One region of the Kumtagia sp. genome, then DNA from elsewhere that is predicted to be linked to it. Evidence: predicted binding sites of a transcription regulator. Region 1 holds the regulator's gene; each other region holds the start of a gene.
The links. Region 1 encodes PhoB, which activates phosphate uptake and scavenging genes when phosphate is short. Its sites were predicted from a motif close to TGTCATNNANCTGTCAT; they were not measured.

Region 1 (5,841 bases):
GTGGCGCGCATGGAAGCGGCGCTGACGGCGGGCGACCTCGACAAGGCGATCGCCGAATACGATTCGCTGCCCGACGCCGCCAAGGCGGCGGCCGGCGGGTTCGGCGACAAGCTCAAGGCGCGGCGCGACGTCGAGAAGCTGGTCGACCAGGCCATCGCCGGCGCGATGAAGGCGTGAGGACGGCATGATCCGCATCCTGTTCTTCCTCCTCGTCGTCTTCCTGCTCGGCCTCGGCTTCGCCTGGCTGGCCGACCGGCCGGGCGACATGGTCGTCACCTTCCAGGGCTACCGCTACACGGTCAGCCTGATGGCGGCCGCGGTCGGCGTGGTGGCGATCGTCGCCGCCGTGATGATCGCCTGGTGGCTGGTGAAGTCGATCTGGAACAGCCCTTACACCGTCGCCCGCTATTTTCGCGTGCGCCGCCGCGACCGCGGTTATCAGGCATTGTCGACCGGCATGATCGCCGCCGGCGCGGGCGACGCCGCGCTCGCCCGCAAGAAGAACAAGGAAGCCGCCAAGCTGATCCGCTCCGACCAGGAGCCGCTGATCCGGCTTCTCGACGCGCAGGCGGCGCTGCTGGAGGGCGACCATGACGGCGCCCGCGACAAGTTCGAGGCGATGCTGGACGATCCGGAGATGCGGTTGCTCGGCCTGCGCGGGCTCTATCTGGAGGCTGAACGGCTGGGCGACCGCGCCGCGGCGCGCCACTATGCCGGCCGCGCCGCCGATATCGCGCCGCAGCTCGGCTGGGCGGCGGATTCGACGATCGAGGAGAAGATCGTCAGCGGCGACTGGGACGGCGCGCTGAAGATCGTCGACGCGCAGAAGGCGACGCACCAGATCGAGCGCGACGCCGCCAACCGCCGCCGCTCCGTGCTGCTCACCGCCAAGGCGACGGCGCTGTTCGACGTCGATTTCCCGCATGCCAAGACGGCGGCGCTGGAGGCCAACCGGCTGCGGCCGGATTTCGTGCCGGCGGCGCTCGTCGCGGCGCGGGCGCTGTTCCGCGGTGACGACACGCGCAAAGGTGCGAAGATCCTCGAGGCTGCCTGGAAGGCCGAGCCGCATCCGGACGTCGCCGATCTCTACGTGCATGCCCGCCACGGCGACGCCGTCGCCGACCGTCTGACGCGCGCCAGGCGGCTGCAGTCGCTCAGGCAGAACCATCCCGAATCCTCGCTCGCCGTCGCCCGCGCCGCCCTCGACGCGGCCGACTACCGGCTGGCGCGCAAGGAAGCCGAGGCGGCGATCCGCATGCAGCCGCGCGAGGGTGCGTGGCTGCTGCTCGCCGATATCGAGGAAGCCGAGACCGGCGACGTCGGCAAGGTGCGCCAGCTGCTCGCCAGGGCGGTGCGCGCGCCGCGCGATCCCGCCTGGGTGGCCGACGGCTTCGAGACCGATAAATGGGCGCCGTTCTCGCCGGTCAGCGGACGGCTCGACGCCTTCGAGTGGCGGGTGCCGGTCGAGCGGCTGGGCACGCTGATCGAGGAAGAGAAAGCGCCGGTCGCTCCGGTCGAGCCGCCGGTGCTGGAGGCGCCCGCTCCGGTTCCCGCGCCCGGGCCGGTGGTCGAGGTCCAGGCCGAGCCGGCGCCGCCGAAATCGGTGCCGCCGCCCGCCCCGGAACCGGCGAACGACCGCAAGCCGGCCGAGCCGCAGCCCGCGAAGCCGGCTGCCGTCGCCGGCGTGGTTGCACCGGCGTTTGCAGACACCACATTTGTCGATGATGAAAGCGAACCGACGCAGCCGCCCTTGCCGGACGATCCCGGCGTCGACCCTGACGAGGCCGCCAAGCCCCGGCGGCGCTTCAGCCTGTTCTGATGAGTGACCCCTCGATGCTCGAACGCATGATCTCCTTCCTCAAGGAGCTGCCGCGCAACGGCGGCACCGCCGCGCGCGGCGACGATCCGCGGGTCGCCGCGGCGGCGCTGATGTATCATGTGATGGATGCGGACGGCGTGCGCCAGGACGCCGAGTGGGACCGCATCAAGCAGCTGCTCGGCGAAACCTACCACATTGGCGGGCGCGAGCTCGACGATCTCGTCAATGCCGGCGAGAACGCCGAGCACGAGGCGATCGACCTCTACGCCTTCACCAGCGTGCTTAACCGGCATCTCGACGACGAGGGCCGCATCGCTTTCATCCGGCTGATGTGGGACGTCGTCTATGCCGACGGCGTGCTGCACGAGCTCGAGGACAACACGCTGTGGCGGGTGGCGGAACTGCTCGGCGTCGACGGCCGCGACCGCGTCCTGGCGCGGCAGGACGCGGCACGCAGGGTTCCAGGAGCCAAGGGCACGCCATCGAATGAGTAGGCTGGGGGCGGACGCCGGTCGACCGCGCGTCCTCGTCGTGCTGCATCAGGAAACATCCAGCCCCGGGCGGGTCGGCCACATGCTGATCGAGGCGGGGTTCGAACTCGACGTCCGGCGGCCGCCGCTCGGCGACGCGCTGCCGGAGACGCTTGTCCACCATGCCGGCGCCGTTGTCTTCGGCGGGCCGATGAGTGCCAACGATCCCGAGGATTTCGTCAGGCGCGAGACCGACTGGCTGGCCGTGCCGCTGAAGGAGAACCGTCCCTTTCTCGGCATCTGCCTCGGCGCGCAGATGCTGGTCAACCATCTCGGCGGCAAGGTCGAAGGCCACCGCGACGGGCTGGTCGAGATCGGCTGGTATCCGCTCAAGGCCACCGACGACGGCAGGAAACTGATGCACTGGCCGGAGATGGTCTACCAGTTCCACCGCGAGGGCTTTTCGCTGCCTTCCGGCGCCTCGCTGCTGGCCACCGCCGAGCACTATCCCAACCAGGCCTTCCGCTACGGCGACAACGCCTGGGGCATCCAGTTCCATGCCGAGCTGACGCGGGTGATGATGCACCGCTGGGTGGTGCGCGGCGCGCACCGCTTCGAGCTGCCGGGCGCGCAGCCCGGCCGCGACCATCTCGGCGGCCGCATGATCTGGGACATGCACCTCAAGCGCTGGCTGGCGGAATTTCTCGAAACGGTGTTCGGAAAACCGGAGGTCGGCTGACCGCGAGCCTCAATGCTCGGTCAGCGCCTCGTTGAGCAGGTCGAGATCGACGTAGAAATAGCGCACCAGGCAGAGCTGGACCTCTTCGGCGTCGAAGCCGTGGCTCCTCAGATAGGAGACCGATTCGTAGATCGCCCGCCGGTCGACGAGCTTGGTCTTGATGCCGCCCTGCGCCTCGATGAAGGCGTCCATCTCGGCAATGTTCCGGTGCTTTGAAAGTGTCTGCATGTGTGCCCCCACATCACACGCACAAGTTTAGCGAATTGTGGATAACAAAATACTAACGATTGCGCGAGCGGTTCGTTGGGGGGCTATTCGTCGCTGATGGCGTAGCCGGCGCCGCGCACGGTGCGGATGACGTCCGGCATCCGTCCGTTGTTCACCGCCTTGCGCAGCCGTCCGACATGCACGTCGACCGTGCGCTCGTCGATATAGATCGTCTCGCCCCAGACGTTGTCGAGGAGCTGTCCGCGCGAAAACACCCGGCCGGGATGCCGCATCATGAATTCGAGCAGGCGGAACTCGGTCGGGCCGAGCCTGATCTCGCTTTTCTTGCGGTAGACGCGATGCGATTCGCGGTCGAGCACGATGTCGCCGACCTTGAGCACGGAGGACAGCACCTCCGGCTTGGCGCGCCGCAGCAGCGCCTTCACCCGCGCCACGAATTCCGGCGTCGAGAACGGCTTGACCAGGTAATCGTCGGCGCCGGTGGCCAGGCCGCGGACCCGGTCGCTCTCCTCGCCGCGCGCCGTCAGCATGATGATCGGCAGGCGCTCGGTCTCCGGCCGCATCCTCAGCCGCCGGCACAGCTCGATGCCGGAGAGCGCCGGCAGCATCCAGTCGAGCACCAGCAGGTCCGGCACGTTCTCCTGCAGCCGGATCTCGGCCTCGTCGCCGCGCGCGACGACCTCGACCTGGTAGCCTTCGGTCTCCAGGTTGTAGCGCAGGAGCACGCCCAGCGGCTCCTCGTCCTCAACCACCATGATTTTTGGAGCGATCATCGCGCCTCGCTTCTACTCGGCCAGCACGGTCGTCGCCGTCTCGTCCTGCTTCGGCCGGTTGGCCGGAAGCTGCGAGCCGGTCAGCACATAATAGGCGTTCTCGGCGATGTTGGTCATATGGTCGCCGATGCGCTCGAGATTCTTGGCGCAGAACAGGAGATGCGTGCAGGCGGTGATGTTGCGCGGATCCTCCATCATGTAGGTGAGGAGCTCGCGGAACACCGAGGTGTATTTGAGGTCGATCTTCTCGTCGTCGACGCGAAGCGTCCGCAGGTCCTCGGGCTTGCGCGCCGCATAGGCGGCGATCACGCCCTTGATCTGCGCCAGCACCAGCGTCGCCATGTCGTCGATGCCGTGCGACAGGCCGCGCGGCGTCGAGCCCTCGCCGACCGCGCCGACGCGCTTGGCGACGTTCTTGGCGAGGTCGCCGATGCGCTCCAGGTCGCCGGCCATGCGGATGGCGCCGAGCACGGCGCGCAGGTCCTGCGCCATCGGCTGGCGCTTGGCGATCAGCGTGATGGCGCTGTCGTCGATCTCGCGCTGCTTGGCGTCCATCACGGCGTCTTCCGAGATGATGCGCTGCGCCGCCGCCGCGTCGGTATGGAGCAGCGCGCGGATCGCATCGCGGACCATCGAGGCCGCCAGGTCCGACATCTCGCGGATCAGCTTGTCGATGTGCTCGAGATCCTGGTCGAAGGAGGAGACGGTATGTTCGCCCATTGCAGCTTTCCTCAATACCCACTCAGCCGAAGCGGCCGGTGATGTAGTCCTGCGTGCGCTTGTCGTCGGGATTGGTGAACATCTTGTCGGTCGCCCCCTCCTCGACGAGATAGCCCAGATGGAACATGGCGGTGCGCTGCGACACGCGCGCCGCCTGCTGCATGGAATGGGTCACGATGACGATGGTGTAGTTCTGCTTGAGCTCGTCGATGAGCTCCTCGACCTTGGCCGTGGCGATCGGGTCGAGCGCCGAGCACGGCTCGTCCATCAGGATCACTTCCGGCGACACGGCGATGGCGCGGGCGATGCACAGGCGCTGCTGCTGGCCGCCGGAAAGCCCGGTGCCGGGCTCGTTCAACCGGTCCTTGGCCTCGTTCCACAGCGCCGCCTTCTTGAGGCTCGACTCGACGATCTGGTCCAGTTCGGACTTGTTCTTGGCGAGCCCGTGGATCTTCGGTCCGTAGGCGACGTTCTCGTAGATCGACTTGGGGAACGGGTTGGGCTTCTGGAACACCATGCCGACGCGGGCGCGCAGCTCGACCACGTCGATCTTCGGGTCGTAGACGTCCTCACCGTCAAGCGTGATCTTGCCAGTCACGCGGGCCGAGTCGATGGTGTCGTTCATGCGGTTGAGGCAGCGCAGGAAGGTCGACTTGCCGCAGCCCGACGGGCCGATCAGCGCCGTCACCTGGTTCTGCCGGACGTCGAGGTCGACGTCGAACAGCGCCTGCTTGTCGCCGTAGAAGACGCCGACCTTGCGGCCCTGCATCTTGATCACTTCGTTGGGCTTCGCAGTCATACCGCCGCTCACCGCCTCTTCGAGTTTCTCTTGGCTCATGATGTTCATGATATCTGCCCCCGTCTACCAGCGTCTTTCGAATCGCCGGCGCAGCACGATTGCGGTGATGTTCATCGCCATGAGGAACACCAGCAGGATGATGATGGCGCCGGACATGCGCTCGACGAAGGCGCGTTCGGCCTCGTTCGCCCACATGTAGATCTGCACCGGCAGCGCCGTGGCCGGATCGAGCGGCGTCTTCGGATAGTCGGCGACGAAGGCCACCATGCCGATCAGCAGCAGCGGCGCGGTCT
Region 2 (5,841 bases), on a different contig from region 1:
GCGCTGGCGGGATAGCGCCTTACCCTCCCCTTGTGGGGAGGGTCGATCCGCGACAGCGGATCGGGGTGGGGGTCTGGACCTTCGGAGCTGCATACCCCCACCCCGGCTCACAATCTCCGCCATGCTCCGATTGCTCGCCGACCCTCCCCACAAGGGGGAGGGTAAAGCCGGCGCCAGGAACCGACCATGACCAGACCCGAGACCAGCATCAAAGTCCGCCACGAGCCGATGCGCATCGCCGGCGAAAAGGTCGACGCCGAGGGCGTCGTCGAGGTGCGCTACCCCTGGAACGACACGGTGGTCGGCACGGTGCCCGCCGGCGGGGCCGAGCACGCGCGCCGCGCCTTCGCCATCGCCGCCGGCTACCAGCCGAAGCTCACCCGCTACGAGCGCCAGAAAATCCTGCTCAGGACCGCCGAACTGTTGAACGCCCGCAAGGAGGAGATCTCCGACCTGGTCACGCTCGAGCTCGGCATTGCCAAGCAGGATTCGCTCTATGAGGTCGGTCGCGCCTATGACGTGTTCACGCTGGCCGGCCAGATGGCGATCCAGGACGACGGCCAGATCTTTTCCTGCGACCTCACCCCGCACGGCAAGCAGCGAAAAATCTTCACCCTGCGCGAGCCGCTGAGGGCGATCTCGGCGATCACGCCGTTCAACCACCCGCTCAACATGGTCTCGCACAAGGTGGCGCCGGCGATCGCCACCAACAATTGCGTGGTGGTCAAGCCGACCGAGCTGACGCCGATGACGGCGCTGGTGCTGGCCGACATTCTCTACGAGGCCGGCCTGCCGCCCGAAATGCTCTCCGTCGTCACCGGCTGGCCGAGAGATATCGGCGACGAGATGATCACCAACGAAAACATCGACCTGATCACCTTCACCGGCGGCGTGCCGGTGGGCAAGCTGATCGCCTTGAAGGCGGGCTACAAGCGCCAGGTGCTGGAACTCGGCGGCAACGACCCGCTGATCGTGCTCAACGACCTCTCCGACGACGACCTCGCCAGGGCGGCCGACCTCGCGATCGCCGGCGCTACGAAAAACTCGGGCCAGCGCTGCACGGCGGTGAAGCGCATCCTGGTGCAGGAAAGCGTCGCCGACTGGTTCGTGCCGCTGGTGCTGGAGCGGGCGAGGAAGATTAGGTTTGGCGATCCGATGGACCCCGGTACCCAACTCGGCACGGTGGTGCACGAGAAGGCGGCGGCGCTGTTCGAGCGCCGCGTCGAGATGGCGGCGGAGGCCGGCGCCGACATCCTCTACCATCCCGGCCGCCGCGGCGCGCTGCTGCCGCCGATCGTCGTCGACCGTGTGCCGCATTCCTCCGAGCTGGTAATGGAGGAGACCTTTGGCCCGGTCGTGCCGATCGTGCGCGCTCCCGACGACGACGAGGCGCTGATAAAACTCTCCAACTCGACCGCCTTCGGCCTGTCGTCGGGTGTCTGCACCAACGACTTCCGGCGCATGCAGAAATACATCGCCGGCCTCCAGGTCGGCACCGTCAACATCTGGGAGGTGCCGGGTTACCGCATCGAGATGAGCCCTTTCGGCGGCATCAAGGACAGCGGCAACGGCACCAAGGAAGGCGTCATCGAGGCGATGAAGTCCTACACCAACGTCAAGACCTTCTCGCTTCCCTGGTGAGCTGACCGCATGCATTACGATCTCGCCGTCGTCGGTGCCGGCATCGTCGGCCTCGCCCACGCACTCGCCGCGGCACGGCGCGGGCTGCGCGTCGTCGTCATCGACCGCGACGCGCAGGCCAACGGCGCGTCCATCCGCAATTTCGGCCTTGTGGTCGTCACCGGCCAGGCTTCTGGCGTTTCGCTGCGGCGCGCCCAACGCACACGGAGGTTGTGGCTCGGCCTTCCCGACGAGGCTGGGTTGGAAATCCTCCAGCATGGAAAACTCGTCGCCGCGCAGCGGCCGGAGGCGCTGGCTCTGCTGGAAGCCTTCGCGGCTACGCCCGACGGGCAGGAATGCCGATTGCTGACGCGCGACGAGGCCGCCCGCCATCAGCCGGGCCTCGACGGCGCAAAACTTGTCGGCGGACTCTACTCGCCGTTCGAGCTGCGCGTCGAATCGCGCGAGGTGCTGCCGAAGCTCGCGGCGTTCCTGACGGAGCGCCACGGGGTCGAGTTCCAGCGCGGCGTCGCCGTCTCCGCGGTGGCGCCGCCTGTGGTCGAGACCAGCCAGGGGCAGGTCCGCGCGGAGAAGATTGTGGTGTGCCCCGGCGACGACCTCGCCACCCTCTATCCCGAGCGGATCGGCGGCTACGGCGTGCGCCGCTGCAAGCTGCAGATGCTGCGGCTCGCCGATCCGGGCTTCCGGATGCGCTCGGCGCTGGTCTCCGACCTCAGCCTGCTGCGCTACGAAGGCTATTCGGCTTTGCCCGAAGCGGCCGCGCTGCGGCGCCGGCTGACCGAGGAATGCCCCCGCGCCCTCGACAACGGCGTACACCTGATCGTGGTCCAGAGCGCCGACGGGTCGCTGGTGGTGGGCGACTCCCACCACTACGGGCACACGCCCGACCCGTTCGCCTCCGACGAGGTCGACCGGCTGATCCTCGACGAGTTCGCCGGCCTGTTCGGCGGGGCCAGGCCGCCGGTGCTCGCCCGCTGGACCGGCACGTATGCCTCCGCCCCGGAGCATGCCGCCTTCTGCGATGTGCCGCACGCGGACGTGCGGCTGGTGATGGTGACCAGCGGCACCGGCGCCAGCACCGGCTTCGCCATCGGCGAGGAGACGATCGCCGACCTGTTCGGCGGCTGATGCCTGCCGGAAGATCATTCTGCAAGGCTCGCCCCGCCGATACCCCCACCCCTAACCCCTCCCCTCAAGGGAGGGGGATCTTGGCGCGGTTCCGCCAGACGTGAATCGGGATTATTCCGCGCCGCATCGCGGCCGCAAGTCCCCCTCCCCCTTGAGGGGAGGGGTTAGGGGTGGGGGTAACCTGCCGGCCGACGCTTCCAGAACTTCCATATGCGATCGCCCTGCCTTGAGCGGAGGGGTCAGGGGTGGGGGTAGGTCCATGGGATTTCGGGTGCGTGCGTCGCTCCAAGGCGGCGCAAACGCGTGTGACGGCCGCACGACAAATATCAGCCCAGCCTATCTCCATATAGGATAAATAGATTTTACTTATCCTCCTGCCAGCCCCAAGGTTGACGCATGGACGATATCGGCCGGTGACAAGGCCGACAGCCGCAAGGCGGCTCCAGAGTCTCAGTGCATCGTAGAATGTGCCATCAAAATGGGGAACCTGATCATGACATCTCGCAGTTCGGCAGTGCTGGCCGCCCTGGCCGCGGCGCTTCTCTCCTCTTCCGCCTTCGCCGAGACGACGCTTACGGTCTACACCTCGGTCGAGGCCGTCGACCTCGACCGCTACAAGCAGACCTTTGAAGCCGCCAACCCCGACATCAAGATCAACTGGGTACGCGATTCAACCGGCGTCATGACCGCCAAGCTGCTGGCGGAGAAGGACAATCCGCAGGCCGACGTGGTCTGGGGCGTGGCCGCGACCTCGCTGCTGCTGCTCAAGGGCGAGGGTATGCTCGAGCCCTACGCACCGGCCGGCGTCGAGAAGCTCGATCCGAAATTCGTCGACCAGGCGACGCCGCCGAGCTGGGTCGGCATGGACGCCTATGTCGCGGCGCTTTGCTACAACACCGTCGAGGCCGAAAAACTCGGCCTGACGCCGCCCAAGAGCTGGGCCGACCTGACCAAGCCGGAATACAAGGGCCACGTCGTGATGCCCAACCCGAACTCGTCGGGCACCGGCTTCCTCGACGTCTCCGCCTGGCTGCAGATCATGGGCGAGGAGGCGGCCTGGAAGTACATGGACGCCCTGCACGAGAACATCGCCGCCTACACCCATTCCGGCTCCAAGCCGTGCAAGATGGCCGCCGCCGGCGAGACGGTGATCGGCGTCTCCTTCGAATTCCCGGGCGCCAAGGCCAAGCAGGGCGGCGCGCCGATCGACATCATCTTCCCGTCGGAAGGCTCCGGCTGGGAGGCCGAGGCGACCGCCATCATCGCCGGCACGGCCAATCTCGAGGCGGCCAAGAAGCTGGTCGACTGGTCGATCAGCAAGGAAGCCAACGAGATGTACAATGTCGGCTATGCCGTGGTCGCCTATCCCGGCGTCGCCAAGCCGGTCGAGCATCTGCCGGCCGACGTGGCCGCGAAGATGATCAAGAACGACTTCGAATGGGCCGCCAACAACCGCGCGAAAATCCTCGCCGAATGGGCGAAGCGTTACGACGGCAAGTCCGAGCCGAAGTCCTGACCTGACCTGCCCGTCGGGCGCCGTCACAGGCGGCGCCCGTTCCGCAAAGGACTACGGAGCACGGCTCCGCCGACCTTGATCGGGTGTGCCCATGAAGCATGAGAGCATTTCGGGACGGCCCGCCGTCGCGCTTGGAGACGTCGCGATGCAGGACGCCGCGGCAAAGCCCGCCTATCTGCGGATCTCCGGCCTGTGGAAGAGTTTTGGCGATTTCCTGGCGCTGCGCGACGTCTCGCTGTCGATCGCGGAAGGCGAGTTCGTCTGCTTCCTCGGGCCGTCCGGCTGCGGCAAGACCACGCTGCTGCGCGCCATCGCCGGCCTCGACCTGCAGACGCGCGGCACCATCCACCAGGCCGGCCGGGATATTTCCGGCCTGCCGCCGTCGAAGCGCGACTACGGCATCGTATTCCAGTCCTACGCGCTGTTTCCCAACCTGACGATCGAGAGGAACGTCGCCTTCGGGCTCGAGAACAGCCGGCGCCCGCGTGCCGAGATCGACCGGCGCGTCGGCGAACTGCTCGCCTTGGTCGGCTTGTCGGGACAGGCGAAAAAATATCCGGCGCAGCTCTCCGGCGGGCAGCAGCAGCGCATCGCGCTCGCCCGCGCCATGGCGATCTCGCCCGGCCTGCTGCTGCTCGACGAGCCGCTGTCGGCGCTCGACGCCAAGGTGCGCGTGCACCTGCGCCACGAGATCAAGGAACTGCAGCGCAAGCTCGGCGTGACCACCATCATGGTGACGCACGACCAGGAGGAGGCGCTGTCGATGGCCGACCGCATCGTGGTGATGAACCACGGCGTCATCGAGCAGGTCGGCACGCCGACCGAGATCTACCGCCATCCCGAAACGCTGTTCGTGGCCGACTTCATCGGCGAGACCAACCAGTTCCCGACGAGGATCGCCGGGCAGGGAAGGCTGGCGCTCGAGGCGACCCAGTTCCTGTGCGCGCCGCACGATTTGCCCGAGGGCAGCGATGCCATCGCCGTGATCCGTCCGGTCGACGTCATCCCGCACGGCTCCGCCGCGCACGGGTCGGGTACTGCGGAGGGCGCCGGCACGCCGGAAAACCTCGTCGACGCGACCGTGGAGGAGATGGAGTTTCTGGGCGCCTTCTGGCGCTGCCGCCTCTCCTCGCCCCGCTTCGGCAGCCGTATCCTGGTTGCCGACTTCTCGATCAACGCCGTGCGCCGGCTGGGCATCGAGACCGGCGGCGCCATGCAGGTGGAACTGCCGCGCGAGCGTGTCCTCGTCTTCCCGGGGAAAACGTGAAATGAGCGTCGCAGCGCTTGCGCTTCCCGCGGGCCGGGCGCCGCGCCAGTCCATCGCGCGCGACGATCTGGTCAAGCGGGGCCTGATGGTGGCGATCTCGCTCTACCTCGTCCTGTCGCTGGCCGCGCCCCTCTACGTCATGCTGTCGAAGTCGCTTTCGACCTACCGCTTCGACCTCAAGCAGTTCGAGCTGCAGGTCAGCGACGCGACCGGCACGGTGTGGAGCGAGCCGGCGAGCGCCGAAGCGCTGAACGCCAGGCTTTCCACCGTGACGGCGGACGACCTGCGC
Region 3 (5,841 bases), on a different contig from region 1:
CCTCGCAGTTCGCGCCGCTCTATGCCGACGACGTCCGGCTGTTCGACAAGATCGACACCATCGTCAAGCGCATCTACCGCGGCTCGGAGGCGATCGCCGACAAGAGCGTGCGCGACCAGCTGAAAGCCTGGGAGGACGCCGGCTACGGCAAATTGCCGGTGTGCATGGCGAAAACCCAGTATTCGTTCTCGACCGACCCCAACCTCAGGGGCGCGCCGACCGGCCATGTGGTGCCGGTGCGCGAGGTGCGACTGGCCGCCGGCGCCGGCTTCGTGGTGGCGATCTGCGGCGAGATCATGACCATGCCCGGCCTGCCCAAGGCACCATCCTCCGAGAAGATATTCCTCAACGAAGAGGGGCAGATCGAGGGGCTGTTCTGAGGGAGCCGTGCATGGCGGCGCGTTCGGCCGCCGCCATGCGTCGTCACCGACGAGGCCGTGGTCGGAACCGTGGCTGCGCCTGGGCGGTTGTGGACGAAGGAGGCGCCATGCCCCAAATCCATGCCGCGACGGAGCGAGCCGGCGGCGAAAGCCCGTTTCGGCTGATCGAACCGATGGAGGCGAAGCTCGTCGAGGCGCTGCCCGACGAGCCGGGATGGCAGTTCGAGCCGAAATGGGACGGTTTCCGCTGCATCGCCTACCGCTCGGGCGACAATGTCGATCTCAGGGCAAAATCCGGCAAGCCGCTCGGCCGCTTTTTTCCGGAAGTGGTGGACGCCATCCGCTCGTTGACGGCCGGACAATTCATCGTTGACGGCGAACTTGTCGTGACCGAGCGCGGTCACCTGTCCTTCGACGCCTTGCAGATGCGGCTGCATCCGGCGGAGAGCCGCATCCGGAAATTGTCGCGCGAGACGCCGGCCACCTTCATCCTGTTCGACATGCTCGGCACGGAACGCGGGTTTTCGCTGCTGACTTCTCCCCTGACGCGCCGCCGCGCCGAGCTCGAACGGTTCTTCGCCGCAATCGCCGGCGCACCCGGCTTCCGGCTGTCGCCGATGACGCGGAACAGGCGCGTCGCTTCCAGGTGGCTGGATCGCGCCGGCGGCGCGCTCGACGGGGTCGTCGCCAAGCGACTGGACGGCGTCTATGACAGTGGCGAACGGGCCATGCTGAAGGTCAAGCGCCTGCGCACCGCCGACTGCGCGGTGGGCGGCTTCCGCTACGCCGCCAACGCCCGCCATGTCGGCTCGCTGCTGCTCGGCCTGTTCGATCGCGCCGGGTTGCTCCATCATGTCGGCTTCACTTCCTCGATTGATGCCGAGGAGCGCGCATCCCTGACCGCAAGGCTGGAAGCGCTGAAGGGCCCGCCGGGCTTCACCGGCAACGCCCCCGGCGGGCCGAGCCGCTGGTCGACCGAGCGCTCGGGCGAGTGGGAGCCGCTGCGGCACGAGCTGGTGGTCGAGGTGCGTTACGACCACGTGACCGGCGACCGTTTCCGCCACGGCACAAAACTGCTGCGTTGGCGGCCCGACAAGGCGCCGCGGCAATGCACGTTCGAGCAACTCGAGCGCCCGGCCAGCCCGGGAAAACTTGTCGAGGACGTGCTTCGCCCCGCCGGTGAGCCATAGCCGGCCAAACGCGCCGTTGATGGAGCGACGGGTGCCCCTGCAATACGGACCTAACCCGAGATCGCCTGCCGCGCCTGGTCTTCCAGCCACGCCGCCATCTTGCGGTAGGGCACCGGCCCGTAGCTGATGCGGGAGACGCCGAGCTCGGCCAGCCGCCGGCGCGGCGGCACATGCGCCAGGGCGATGATGTTGACCGGCAGCGCCGTCGCCGCGCATAGCCTTTCGATCAGGCGCTCGTCGCCGACGCCGGGCGCGAAGAAGCCGGTGGCGCCGGCCTGCTCGTAGGCTCTGGCCCGCTCGATCGCGTGGTCCAGCAATTCCGGGCTGTGCTCGTCCGGTTTGGCCTTCAGAAAAATGTCGGTCCGCGCGTTGATGTAAGCCGGGATGCCCGAAGCGTCGACCGCCTCCTTGATGGCGGCGATCCGCTTCACCTGCACCGCGATGTCGTGGAGGCCGCTTCCGCCGACGACCTGGTCCTCGAAATTGAAGCCGACCGCGCCGGCCTCGAGCGCCCGTGTCGCCGTCGCCGCGACGGCCGCCGGCTCTACACCGTAGCCGCCCTCCAGGTCGATCGTCACCGGCAAGTCGACTGCCGCGACGATGCGCCGGATGTTGTCCAGCGCAAGATCGAGAGGGATCTTTTCCCCATCGGCGAAGCCGAAGGCCGCCGCAACCGGCCAGCTCCCCGTCGCGATCGCCTTCGCGGCCGCCGCGGCGACGGCCTTGGCGCTGCCCGGGTCCCAGATGTTGTAGAGGACGACCGGATCGCCCTTCACGTGAAGCGCCCGGAACGTCTTCGCCTGTTCGATCTGCTTGCTCATCATCATCGTCCCTGTTGCGTGCACTCGGCTGGGCCGAAACATGCCCGATGAACCGACTTTCCCGACAGCGTGTCAACGCGCTGACGGCACGGGTCGCTGGGCCAGGACGGTGGCCACATCGCACCGGCGGGCACTGTCATCGAACCGTCACCGGACCGTCATCGCGCTGCAACAGCGCACGCCCAAAGCGGTCGGGCATCCAGATTTCAGGGGAGACTCCATGTCCACGAAACCGCGCCTGCTCGCGCTGACGGCGACGCTGCTCGCCTCCGCCGCCTTGCCCGCCCATGCCGATATGATGTTCAACCGCGTCGCCACCTTCGCCGTGGCCGAAAACCTGCCGGAAGCCGACCGCAAGTCGCCCACCTCCTCCGAGATCATTGCCGCCAGCGAGGACGGCAACACGCTGGTCTATTCCGACAGCCCGCATGGCGGAATCGGCATCATCGACATCACCGATCCCAAGGCGCCGAAGGCCGGCGGCTATGTGAAGATCGACGGCGAGCCGACATCGGTTGTCGTGGTCGGCGGCAAGGTGCTGGCCGGCGTCAACACGTCCAAATCGAAGGCCGAGCCCTCCGGCAATCTGTCGGTGATCGATCTCGCCGGCAAGACGGTCGAAGCCGCCTGCGATCTCGGCGGCCAGCCGGACTCGGTCGCCGTCAGCAGGGACAAGGCATGGCTTGCCATCGCCATCGAGAACGAGCGCGACGAGGACTTGAACGACGGCGAGATCCCGCAGATGCCCGCCGGCAACCTGAAAATTCTTCCGCTGAAGGACGGCGTGCCGGACTGCGCCGGCATGAAGACCGTCGAGCTCACCGGTCTCGCCGAGGTGGCGCCGGAGGATCCCGAGCCGGAATTCGTCTCCTTCAACGACGCCGACGAGATCGCCGTGACGCTGCAGGAGAACAACCACATGGCCATCGTCGACGCCCCTTCGGCCAGGATCGTCGGGCATTTCTCGGCTGGATCGGTCGAGCTCGACAAGGTCGACACCAGGAAGGACGGCGCCTTGTCCTTCGACGGCCAGGTCAAGGCCACGCCGCGCGAGCCCGACGCGGTGAAGTGGCTCGACAACGACCGGCTCGTCGTCGCCAACGAAGGCGACTACAAGGGCGGCACGCGCGGCTTCACCATCTTCAGCAGGAAGGGCGAGGTCGTCTACGAATCCGGTCCGGCTTTCGAATACGAGGTCGCAAAAGTCGGCCACTATCCCGAGCACCGCAACAAGAAGGGCAACGAGCCGGAAGGTCTCGAGGCCGCCGCCTTCGGCGACGACAACCTGTTCTTCGTCGCTTCCGAGCGCGGCTCGCTGATCGGCGTATACAAGGACACCGGCGCGGTGCCGGAATTCGCGCAGGTGCTGCCGTCCGGCATCGGGCCGGAAGGGCTGGTCGCCATTCCGTCGCGCAACCTTTTGATCACCGCCAACGAGACCGACCTCGGCGAGGACAATCTCGCTCGTTCGCACGTCATGGTCTACGAGCGCGCCGAAGGCCCCGCCACCTATCCGATGATCGTCGCCCAGCCGAACGAGGATGGTACGCCGCTCGGCTGGGGCGCGCTCTCCGGCCTCGCCGCCGATCCGGCGGCTGTCGGCAAACTCTACGCGGTGTCGGATTCGGTCTATTCGGCGGCCCCGTCGATCTTCACCATCGACGCCAGCCAGACGCCGGCCCTCATCACCGGCAAGACCGTCGTTACCCGCGGCGGCCATCCGGCGCAAAAGCTCGACCTCGAAGGCATCGTCGCCGACGGCGAGGGCGGCTTCTGGCTGGCCAATGAAGGGGATAGCGCCAAGATGACGCCGCACGGCATCTTCCATGTCGACGGCAACGGCGCGATCGACAAGGAGATCCCGTTTCCGGCCGCGCTGCTCGCCGGCGAGACCCGCTTCGGCCTCGAAGGCATCACCACCATCGGCTCGGGCGACGAGCTGACGCTGGTGATGGCTGTCCAGCGCGGGTGGAAGGATGATCCCAAGGGCCAGACCAAACTGCTCGCCTACAAGCCGGCGACCAAGGACTGGTCGGGCGTGCGTTATCCGCTCGACGCCACCGAGGCCGGCTGGATCGGCCTGTCGGAGATCACCGCCCATGACGGCAAGCTCTACGTCATCGAGCGCGACAACCTGATCGGCGACGCGGCGAAGGTGAAGAGGCTCTATGCGGTATCGCTCGACGCCTTCAAGCCGGCGCCGCTCGACGGCGAATTGCCGGTGGTCGACAAGACGCTGGTGCGCGACCTGCTGCCCGACCTCAAGTCGGCGACCAACGGCTATGTGGTCGACAAGATCGAGGGTTTCACCATCGACGCGGCCGGCAACGCCTTCGTCGTCACCGACAATGACGGCGTGGACGATTCTTCCGGCGAGACGCTGTTCCTGCGGCTCGGCACCATTGCCGCGGTGAATTGATCGCCATCGGAGCGCGGCGGCTCCGGCCGCCGCCCTCCCCTTGTGCCCCGGCTGGCCCACCCGATCGCATGCCACGGCCGTTGCGGGCCGCTTCCGGACCGGCCATTGTCGCCCGGCTTTCGTCGGGTGACACCAATGCAGAAGAGCATCGAGACCATTTTGGGCGACACCGAGGGCGTCGCCTACTTCTTCCCCGTGTTCCGCTTCGAGGGAACGGACGAAGCCGCGCCCGCCGCCTACATCCAGGCGGCGCTGCATGCCGGCGAGCTGCCCGGCACCGTCGCCATCGACGCGCTGATGCCGCTGCTGCGCAAGGCCGAGGCGGAGGGCCGGCTGCGCGGCCGCCTCACGGTGGTACCGCATGCCAACCCGGTCGGCCGCGCCCAGTACCACTTCGGCCAGATCCAGGGGCGCTTCCATCTCGGCACCCGCGACAACTTCAACCGGCATTTCCCGCTGCTCGACCGGCCCGAGGCCGCCCTGGCGGAGAGCGCGGGCGGCACGGTGGACCAGCGGCTGAAGCAGCGGCTGGTCGCCCTGTCGATGGGGCACGACATCGTGCTCGACCTGCACTGCGACGACGAGGGCGTCGACTATCTCTACGTGCCCAGCACGCTCTGGCCAGCCATGGCCGACTGCGCCGCGGCGATGGGCGTGGCGGCGGTGATCCTGTGGGAAGGTTCTTCCGGTGCCTCCTTCGACGAAGCCTCCCTGCATCCTTACCTGCTGATGCCTGCGGGCGAGGCCCGTCTCGACCGCCGGGTCGTGACCACGGTCGAATATCGCGGCCTGCTCGATGTCGACCGCAAGCTGGCGTCGGCGGATGCCGAAGGGCTGTACCGGCTGCTCGTGGCGCGCGGCGTGATCGAGGACCCGACCCTCGCCTCGCCCGGACCGTTTGCCGGTCGGGTCGCGCCGATCGAACACATCGACGTGGTGACCGCTCCATGCGCCGGCGCCATCCTGTTCGACGTCATCCCCGGCGACCGGGTCCGGCGCGGCGACAGGCTGGCCACCATCGTCCAGGCGGC
Region 4 (5,841 bases), on a different contig from region 1:
CGGAGGTGGGGAACAGCGCCTCCGGTTCGAAGGCGGCATAGGTCGAGATGTTGACGATCGAGCCGGACTTCTGCGCCTGCATGATCGGCGTCACCAGGCGGGCGACACGCACGGCGTTGAGGAAGTAGATCTCCATGCCCGTATGCCAGTCCTCGTCGGTGAGCTCCAGCACCGGCGCGCGCGGCCCGTGCGCGGCGCTGTTGACCGCCGCGTCGATGCGCCCCCAGCGGTCGAAGGCGGCATCGACCAGCCGCTTCAGGTCGTCGTTCGATCGGTTGGAGCCGGTGACGCCGACGCCGCCGAGCCTCTCGGCGAGCGCCGCGCCTTTCCCGGACGAGGAAAGGATCGCCACCTTGAAGCCCTCCTGGGCAAGCTTGCGCGCCGCGTCCGCGCCCATGCCGCTGCCGCCCGCCGTGATGATCGCCACCTTCGTTTCCGCCATGCCGGCCTCCTGTCGCGTTCCTCCCGTCTTAACGCCGCATGGAGGCGGAGCAAAGCGGGGCGTCATGGCGGGTCCTGGCGGCCTCTGGCCCAGTGAAGCGGGTCCTGCCGGTCCCTTGACGCGGCAGGAGGCATGTCCGAGAGATCGCACGATCCCGCGGCCGTGGCGCCCCGGGACAACGGGGATTGACCAGGTGACCTTGTCCGGATTCTTGCAGCTCGCCGCTTCGACGGCGGTCTTCCTTGTTGCCGCCACCGTGGCGAAATCCTGGGCGCTGGCGCCCGGTCTCGGCAAGCTGGTGCTGACGCTGCTGCTCTATTCGGCCGGCAACCTGATCATGCTGCGGCTGGTGCGGGAGTTCGGCATGGCTTCCGCATTCAGCCTGTCGGCGGTGATCCAGCTCGTCGCCGTCAACGTGATCGCACTGGCCTGGTTCGGCGAGCATCTGACGATGCTGCAGAGTGCCGGCATCGTGCTCGCCATCGTCGCGGTGGCCCTGATCACGCTCGGACCCGCCTTCGGAAAATAGGTCGGGCGCCGGATCGGCCGGCGCCCGCGGGAGGACGCGTCAGGCAGGTTCAGACGCCGATCTTGCCGCCGCCCTGCCTGGTGATGGCGACGACCGCCGGACGCACCGGCATGTCCGGCTTGAAGTCGGGCCAGCGGGTCGACAGGTCCTCATAATAGGAGGGGCGGCCGAAGCCTTCCCAGTCGTCGCCGCCGTCGCCCGGGTGCTGCACGGCGACGAATGCGGTCTGGTCGTCCGGCGTGAACAGCGGGCCGCACATCTCGGCGCCCACCGGCACGCGGTAGAACAGCTTCGACGTGGCGCGCGCCTCGCCTTCGGTGTCGACGGCCCACAGGCCGTCGGTGCGACCGGTCGCCTTCGGGCTGTTGCCGTCGGTCGACACCCATAGGCGCCCGGCCGCGTCGACGGCGCAATTGTCGGGCATGCCGAACCAGCCGTTTGCCGTCGTCGCTGTCGAGAAGGAGGCGCCGACCTCGGCGACCGAGGGGTCGCCGCATTTCAGCAGGATTTCCCAGCGGCCCTTGGTCGCGGCGAAGTCATTGCCGTCCTCGATCAACTCGACGATATGGCCGAAGGCGTTCTTGGCGCGCGGATTGACGCCGTCGACGCCTTCTTCCTCGCGCTTTGTGTTGTTGGTCAGCATGACGTAGACCTTGCCGTTGGTCCCGTTCGGCTGGATATCCTCCGGCCGGTCCATCGGCGTGGCCTCGAGCAGGTCGCCGGCGCGGCGCGTCTCGATCAGCACGTCGGCCTGGCTGGCGAAGCCGTTCTCCGCGGTCAGCGGACCCTGGCCGTGCACCAGCGGCAGCCATTCGAAGCTGCCGTCCTCGGCGAATTTCGCGACATAAAGCGTGCCCTGGTCGAGCAGGTCGAGATTGGCGGCACGGTCATCCGGATTGTAGGTGCCCGCGGTGACGAACTTGTAGACGTAGTCGAAGCGCTCGTCGTCGCCGAGATAGAAGACGACGCGGCCATCTTTTGCCACGATCGACTCGGCGCCTTCGTGCTTGAAGCGGCCGAGCGCCGTGCGCTTCTTCGGCACCGAGTTCGGATCGTTCACGTCGACCTCGACGATCCAGCCGAAGCGGTTGGGCTCGTTGGGCTCCTTGGAGATGTCGAACCGGCTGTCGAAGGCAGCCCATTCATAGGCGCCTTCGGGCACGCCCATGCGCTTGTGGTTGTCGGCCTCGCGGTGACCCTGCGGCAGTTCGCCGGAGAAGTAGCCGTGGATATTCTCCTCGGCCATGATGTAGGTGCCCCACGGGGTCACGCCGCCGGCGCAGTTGTTGACGGTGCCGAACACCTTGATGCCGCTCTGGTCGGCGCTGGTCTTCAGGCGGTCATGGCCGGCGGCCGGGCCGGTGAGCTGCATCTCGGTGGTCGCGGTGATGCGGCGGTTGAGCTTGCCGTCGCGCACGACCTGCCACTTTCCGCCCTCCTTGCGAATCTCGACGACAGTACCGCCATGCGCGGCCATCTCGATGTCGATCTGCTCCTTGCTGAGCGGCGCGACCTCGATCGTCTTCTTGCCGTCCTTCTCCACGATCTGGACGATGCCGGGGAACATCAAGTGCGGATTGGTGTATTCGTGGTTGACCACCAGCAGCCCGTGCTCCGCCGAGCCGTCGATCGGGATATAGCCGACATAGTCGTTGTTGTAGCCGAACTGCCTGGCCTGGGCGGCCGCCGTCTGGGCTGCGGGGTCGAACTCCGGCGAATCGGCGAAGAGCGCGTCGCCCCAGCGCAGCAGCACGTCGGCATCGTAGCCGGCCGCCACGTGATGGGTTTCGTCGACGCCCGCCTCGACCTCGTCGAAGTTGAAGGCGGAGGCGCCGGCGGCGCGTGCATTGTCGGCGGTGATCAGCGCGATCGGGCTGACCGTCGCGGCGATCGCCGTGACGGCGAGCGAGCCGCGCAGGAAGCCGCGGCGCGAGAAGCGCGCGGCGATGATGTCGCCCATCGTACGGTTGTCGGTCGGGTTGCGCCCCGGCCCGTCGTTCTCTTCGAGCCGGCTGGTGACGAATCCGGATTGTGGGGGAAGATGACTGTTCATCCTGGCGACCTCTGGCTGTAGGGATGGCTTGGGATCTCTCGTCGGGACAGCTAGGCATCTTGGCTGACAGTTTGATGACACGATGCGCCAAAGCGCTTGCAGCGGCGAGGCCGACATCCTAGGTGAGCGAGGGCCGTCTTCAGCTCGGCAGCACAGGTCGAAGGATGTCGTTCGTAGAGGCGATCGCCAAGAGGATCGAGTTTCCGCTGTTGCTTGCGGCGATCGTCATCGCCGGCGGCCTGTTCGGCTTCATCGAGATGATGGACGTGGCACGCGACAACGAGCCGCATGCCCTCGACAGCACGATCCTGCTCGCCTTCCGTCAGGCCGGGAATCCCTCGATCCCGATCGGCCCGTCCTGGTTCGCGGAGGCCGTCCGGGACCTGACGGCGCTCGGCAGCGCCAGCGTGCTGATCTTCATCACCGCCGCCACGATCATCTATCTGCTGATCACCGCTCGCCGCGGGCCGGCGCTGTTCGTCTTCCTGGCGGTCGCCGGCGGACAGGTGCTCAGCAGCCTGCTGAAGCTCGGCGTCGACCGACCGCGCCCGGATCTCGTGACGCATCTCGCCGAGGTCCATACGCTGAGCTTCCCCAGCGGCCATGCCATGCTGTCGGCCGTGACCTACCTGACCCTCGGCGCGCTCGCCGCGCGCGTGGCGCCGCGCCGCGCAGTGAAGGTCTACCTGCTCGGGATCGCCCTGCTGGCCACGTTCCTGGTTGGCGCCAGCCGCGTCTATCTCGGCGTCCATTGGCCTTCGGACGTGCTCGCCGGCTGGTGCGCCGGTGCCTCCTGGGCGATGTTGTGCTGGCTGGTTGCGCAATGGTTTCTGCGCCGCCGCCGCGCCGATGACGCCGGCCAGACCTGACGGCATGCGGCGGGCTGCGGCAGCAGCCAGGCTCGGTAAGGCAATGTTAACCCTGCCGGGCGGAAAATCGCTGACAGTCAAGCTGGCCAGGCGATGCGGCAACAGGAAAAGAGCGAACCGCTGACGTCCCGGATCACCGTTCCGGTGATCATCGGCGCGGCTCTGTCATTGGCGCTGGTCGTCGCCTTTGGCGTCTACGCAGTGCTGCGCGTGGATGGACTGGCGGTCGAGCGTCAGCGCAACTTCGCCCGCAGCGGCATCGCCGAGCAGGTCGATGGACTGGCGCGCGAGCAGCGCAGCGTCACGCTGTGGAACGATTCCGTGCTGAAAGCCAAGGCCGGCGACCAGCAGTGGATGCGCGAGAATCTCGGCGAATGGCTGCATTCCTATTACGGCCAGGACCGGGTCTACGTTCTCGACGAACGGAACCGGCCGATCCACGCGATGCGGGACGGAATGACGGTCGATCCTGCCAGCTTTGGCGGCGAGGCCGGCGCGATCATGCCGCTGGTGGCGCGGCTGAGAACGCAGATGCGTCAACGCCCGGCGGAGCCCGGCATCACCGACCTCGTGCGGCTCGGTTCGGTGCCGGCGATCGTCAGCGTGCAGCCGATCATGCCGGATACGGAACTGGTGCGCCAGGAGGCGGGCACCGAATATGTGCACGTCGCCTCGCAGTTCGTCGATGCCGAGCTGGTCAGCCGGGTCGCAGCGCATTATCTGATCGAAGGGGCAAGGCTGACCTCGATCGATCCGCAAACCACCGCAAGCGTCCCGCTCCTCGATTCCGGCAATGCGACCCTCGGCTTTCTGACATGGGAGCCCGACCGGCCCGGTCTGGCGGTGGTGACGCAGACCGCACCGGCGCTGCTTGCCGGTGTGCTCCTCGGCGCCGCCGTTCTCGGCTTCATTCTGCGCCGGCTCCGCCGCGCCTCCCGCGAGTTGCAGTCGAGCGAGGAGGATGCCCGTTACCTGGCGTTCCACGACACCCTGACCGAGCTGCCGAACCGGGCGCTGTTCGAGGACAGGCTCGACCAGGCCCTGGCGACGGTGAGGCGCGGGCGCGGCCGGATGGCACTGTTGTGCGTCGATCTCGACCGATTCAAGCACGTCAACGACACGCTCGGCCATGATGCCGGCGACCAGCTCGTCAAGCAGGTGGCGGAGCGGCTCGGCGAGGGGGTTCGCGAGATCGACACGGTGGCGCGGGTCGGCGGCGACGAATTCGCGATCGTGCTGGTCGACATCCGCGACCAGCGGACGGCCGAGAAGGTCAGCGAGCGCATCCTGGCCGACCTCGGGGAACCGTTCGACATCAAGGGCGACCAGATATTCATCAGCGCCAGCATCGGCATCGCCCTGTCGCCCCAGGACGGCAGCGACGTGAGGGAACTGTTCCGCAAGGCCGACATCGCGCTCTATGCCGCCAAGCGGAGCGGCCGCTCCTGCTTCCGGGTCTTCTCCGACGACATGGACGACACGCTGAAGCACAAGCATCGCATAGAGCGCGACTTGCGCCAGGCGCTCGAGGGCAGCAGGCCGGTCGAGCTCGCCTATCAGCCTGTCTTCGCCATGGACGGGCTGACGCTGCTCGGCGCCGAGGCGACGCTGGACTCGGACCATTTCGCCCATGGGGGCCTGCCCGTCTCGCAACTGATCGCCATCGCCGAGGAACGCGGCGTCATCGGCCTGCTCACGGAACGCATGCTGGCCGCTGCCTGCGCCTTCGCCCGCGACAGTGAAGTCCCGTGGCTGTCGATCGCCCTGTCTCCCGTCTTCCTGCGCCAGGAGGGCGCGGCACAGCTGGTCCAGTCGGTCCTGGCCGAGGCGGGCGTCACCGCCGACCGCCTGCAGGTCGAAATCGGCGAGGGCCTCCTGCTCGACGGCAACCCGGCCGCCCTGGCGGCGGTCCGGGCGCTGCGCGAGGCGGGGGTCCGCATCGCGCTCG

Region 2: AC5JDC_RS29460 (putative 2-aminoethylphosphonate ABC transporter substrate-binding protein) is a predicted target of PhoB. The motif match lies at 3,075-3,091, and genes of this name have one in related genera.
Region 3: AC5JDC_RS02770 (esterase-like activity of phytase family protein) is a predicted target of PhoB. The motif match lies at 2,526-2,542, and genes of this name have one in related genera.
Region 4: AC5JDC_RS11420 (PhoX family protein) is a predicted target of PhoB. The motif match lies at 3,088-3,104, and genes of this name have one in related genera.

The regions. Positions count from the first base shown of each region.
Region 1 covers NZ_JCACER010000001.1:68,699-74,539, reverse strand. The annotation lists gene AC5JDC_RS00340 (COG4223 family protein) at 1-177, shown strand, start outside; gene AC5JDC_RS00335 (heme biosynthesis protein HemY) at 185-1,819, shown strand; gene AC5JDC_RS00330 (tellurite resistance TerB family protein) at 1,834-2,313, shown strand; gene AC5JDC_RS00325 (glutamine amidotransferase) at 2,306-3,028, shown strand; gene AC5JDC_RS00320 (hypothetical protein) at 3,038-3,256, opposite strand; gene phoB (phosphate regulon transcriptional regulator PhoB) at 3,340-4,029, opposite strand; gene phoU (phosphate signaling complex protein PhoU) at 4,042-4,749, opposite strand; gene pstB (phosphate ABC transporter ATP-binding protein PstB) at 4,772-5,596, opposite strand; gene pstA (phosphate ABC transporter permease PstA) at 5,612-5,841, opposite strand, start outside.
Region 2 covers NZ_JCACER010000110.1:93,309-99,149, forward strand. The annotation lists gene phnA (phosphonoacetate hydrolase) at 1-15, shown strand, start outside; gene phnY (phosphonoacetaldehyde dehydrogenase) at 187-1,641, shown strand; gene AC5JDC_RS29455 (TIGR03364 family FAD-dependent oxidoreductase) at 1,651-2,769, shown strand; gene AC5JDC_RS29460 (putative 2-aminoethylphosphonate ABC transporter substrate-binding protein) at 3,263-4,285, shown strand; gene AC5JDC_RS29465 (putative 2-aminoethylphosphonate ABC transporter ATP-binding protein) at 4,377-5,552, shown strand; gene AC5JDC_RS29470 (putative 2-aminoethylphosphonate ABC transporter permease subunit) at 5,554-5,841, shown strand, end outside.
Region 3 covers NZ_JCACER010000006.1:88,452-94,292, forward strand. The annotation lists gene AC5JDC_RS02755 (formate--tetrahydrofolate ligase) at 1-380, shown strand, start outside; gene AC5JDC_RS02760 (ATP-dependent DNA ligase) at 488-1,570, shown strand; gene AC5JDC_RS02765 (isocitrate lyase/PEP mutase family protein) at 1,621-2,391, opposite strand; gene AC5JDC_RS02770 (esterase-like activity of phytase family protein) at 2,612-4,810, shown strand; gene AC5JDC_RS02775 (M14 family metallopeptidase) at 4,946-5,841, shown strand, end outside.
Region 4 covers NZ_JCACER010000026.1:79,442-85,282, forward strand. The annotation lists gene AC5JDC_RS11410 (SDR family oxidoreductase) at 1-442, opposite strand, end outside; gene AC5JDC_RS11415 (hypothetical protein) at 636-971, shown strand; gene AC5JDC_RS11420 (PhoX family protein) at 1,021-3,024, opposite strand; gene AC5JDC_RS11425 (phosphatase PAP2 family protein) at 3,189-3,893, shown strand; gene AC5JDC_RS11430 (putative bifunctional diguanylate cyclase/phosphodiesterase) at 3,987-5,841, shown strand, end outside.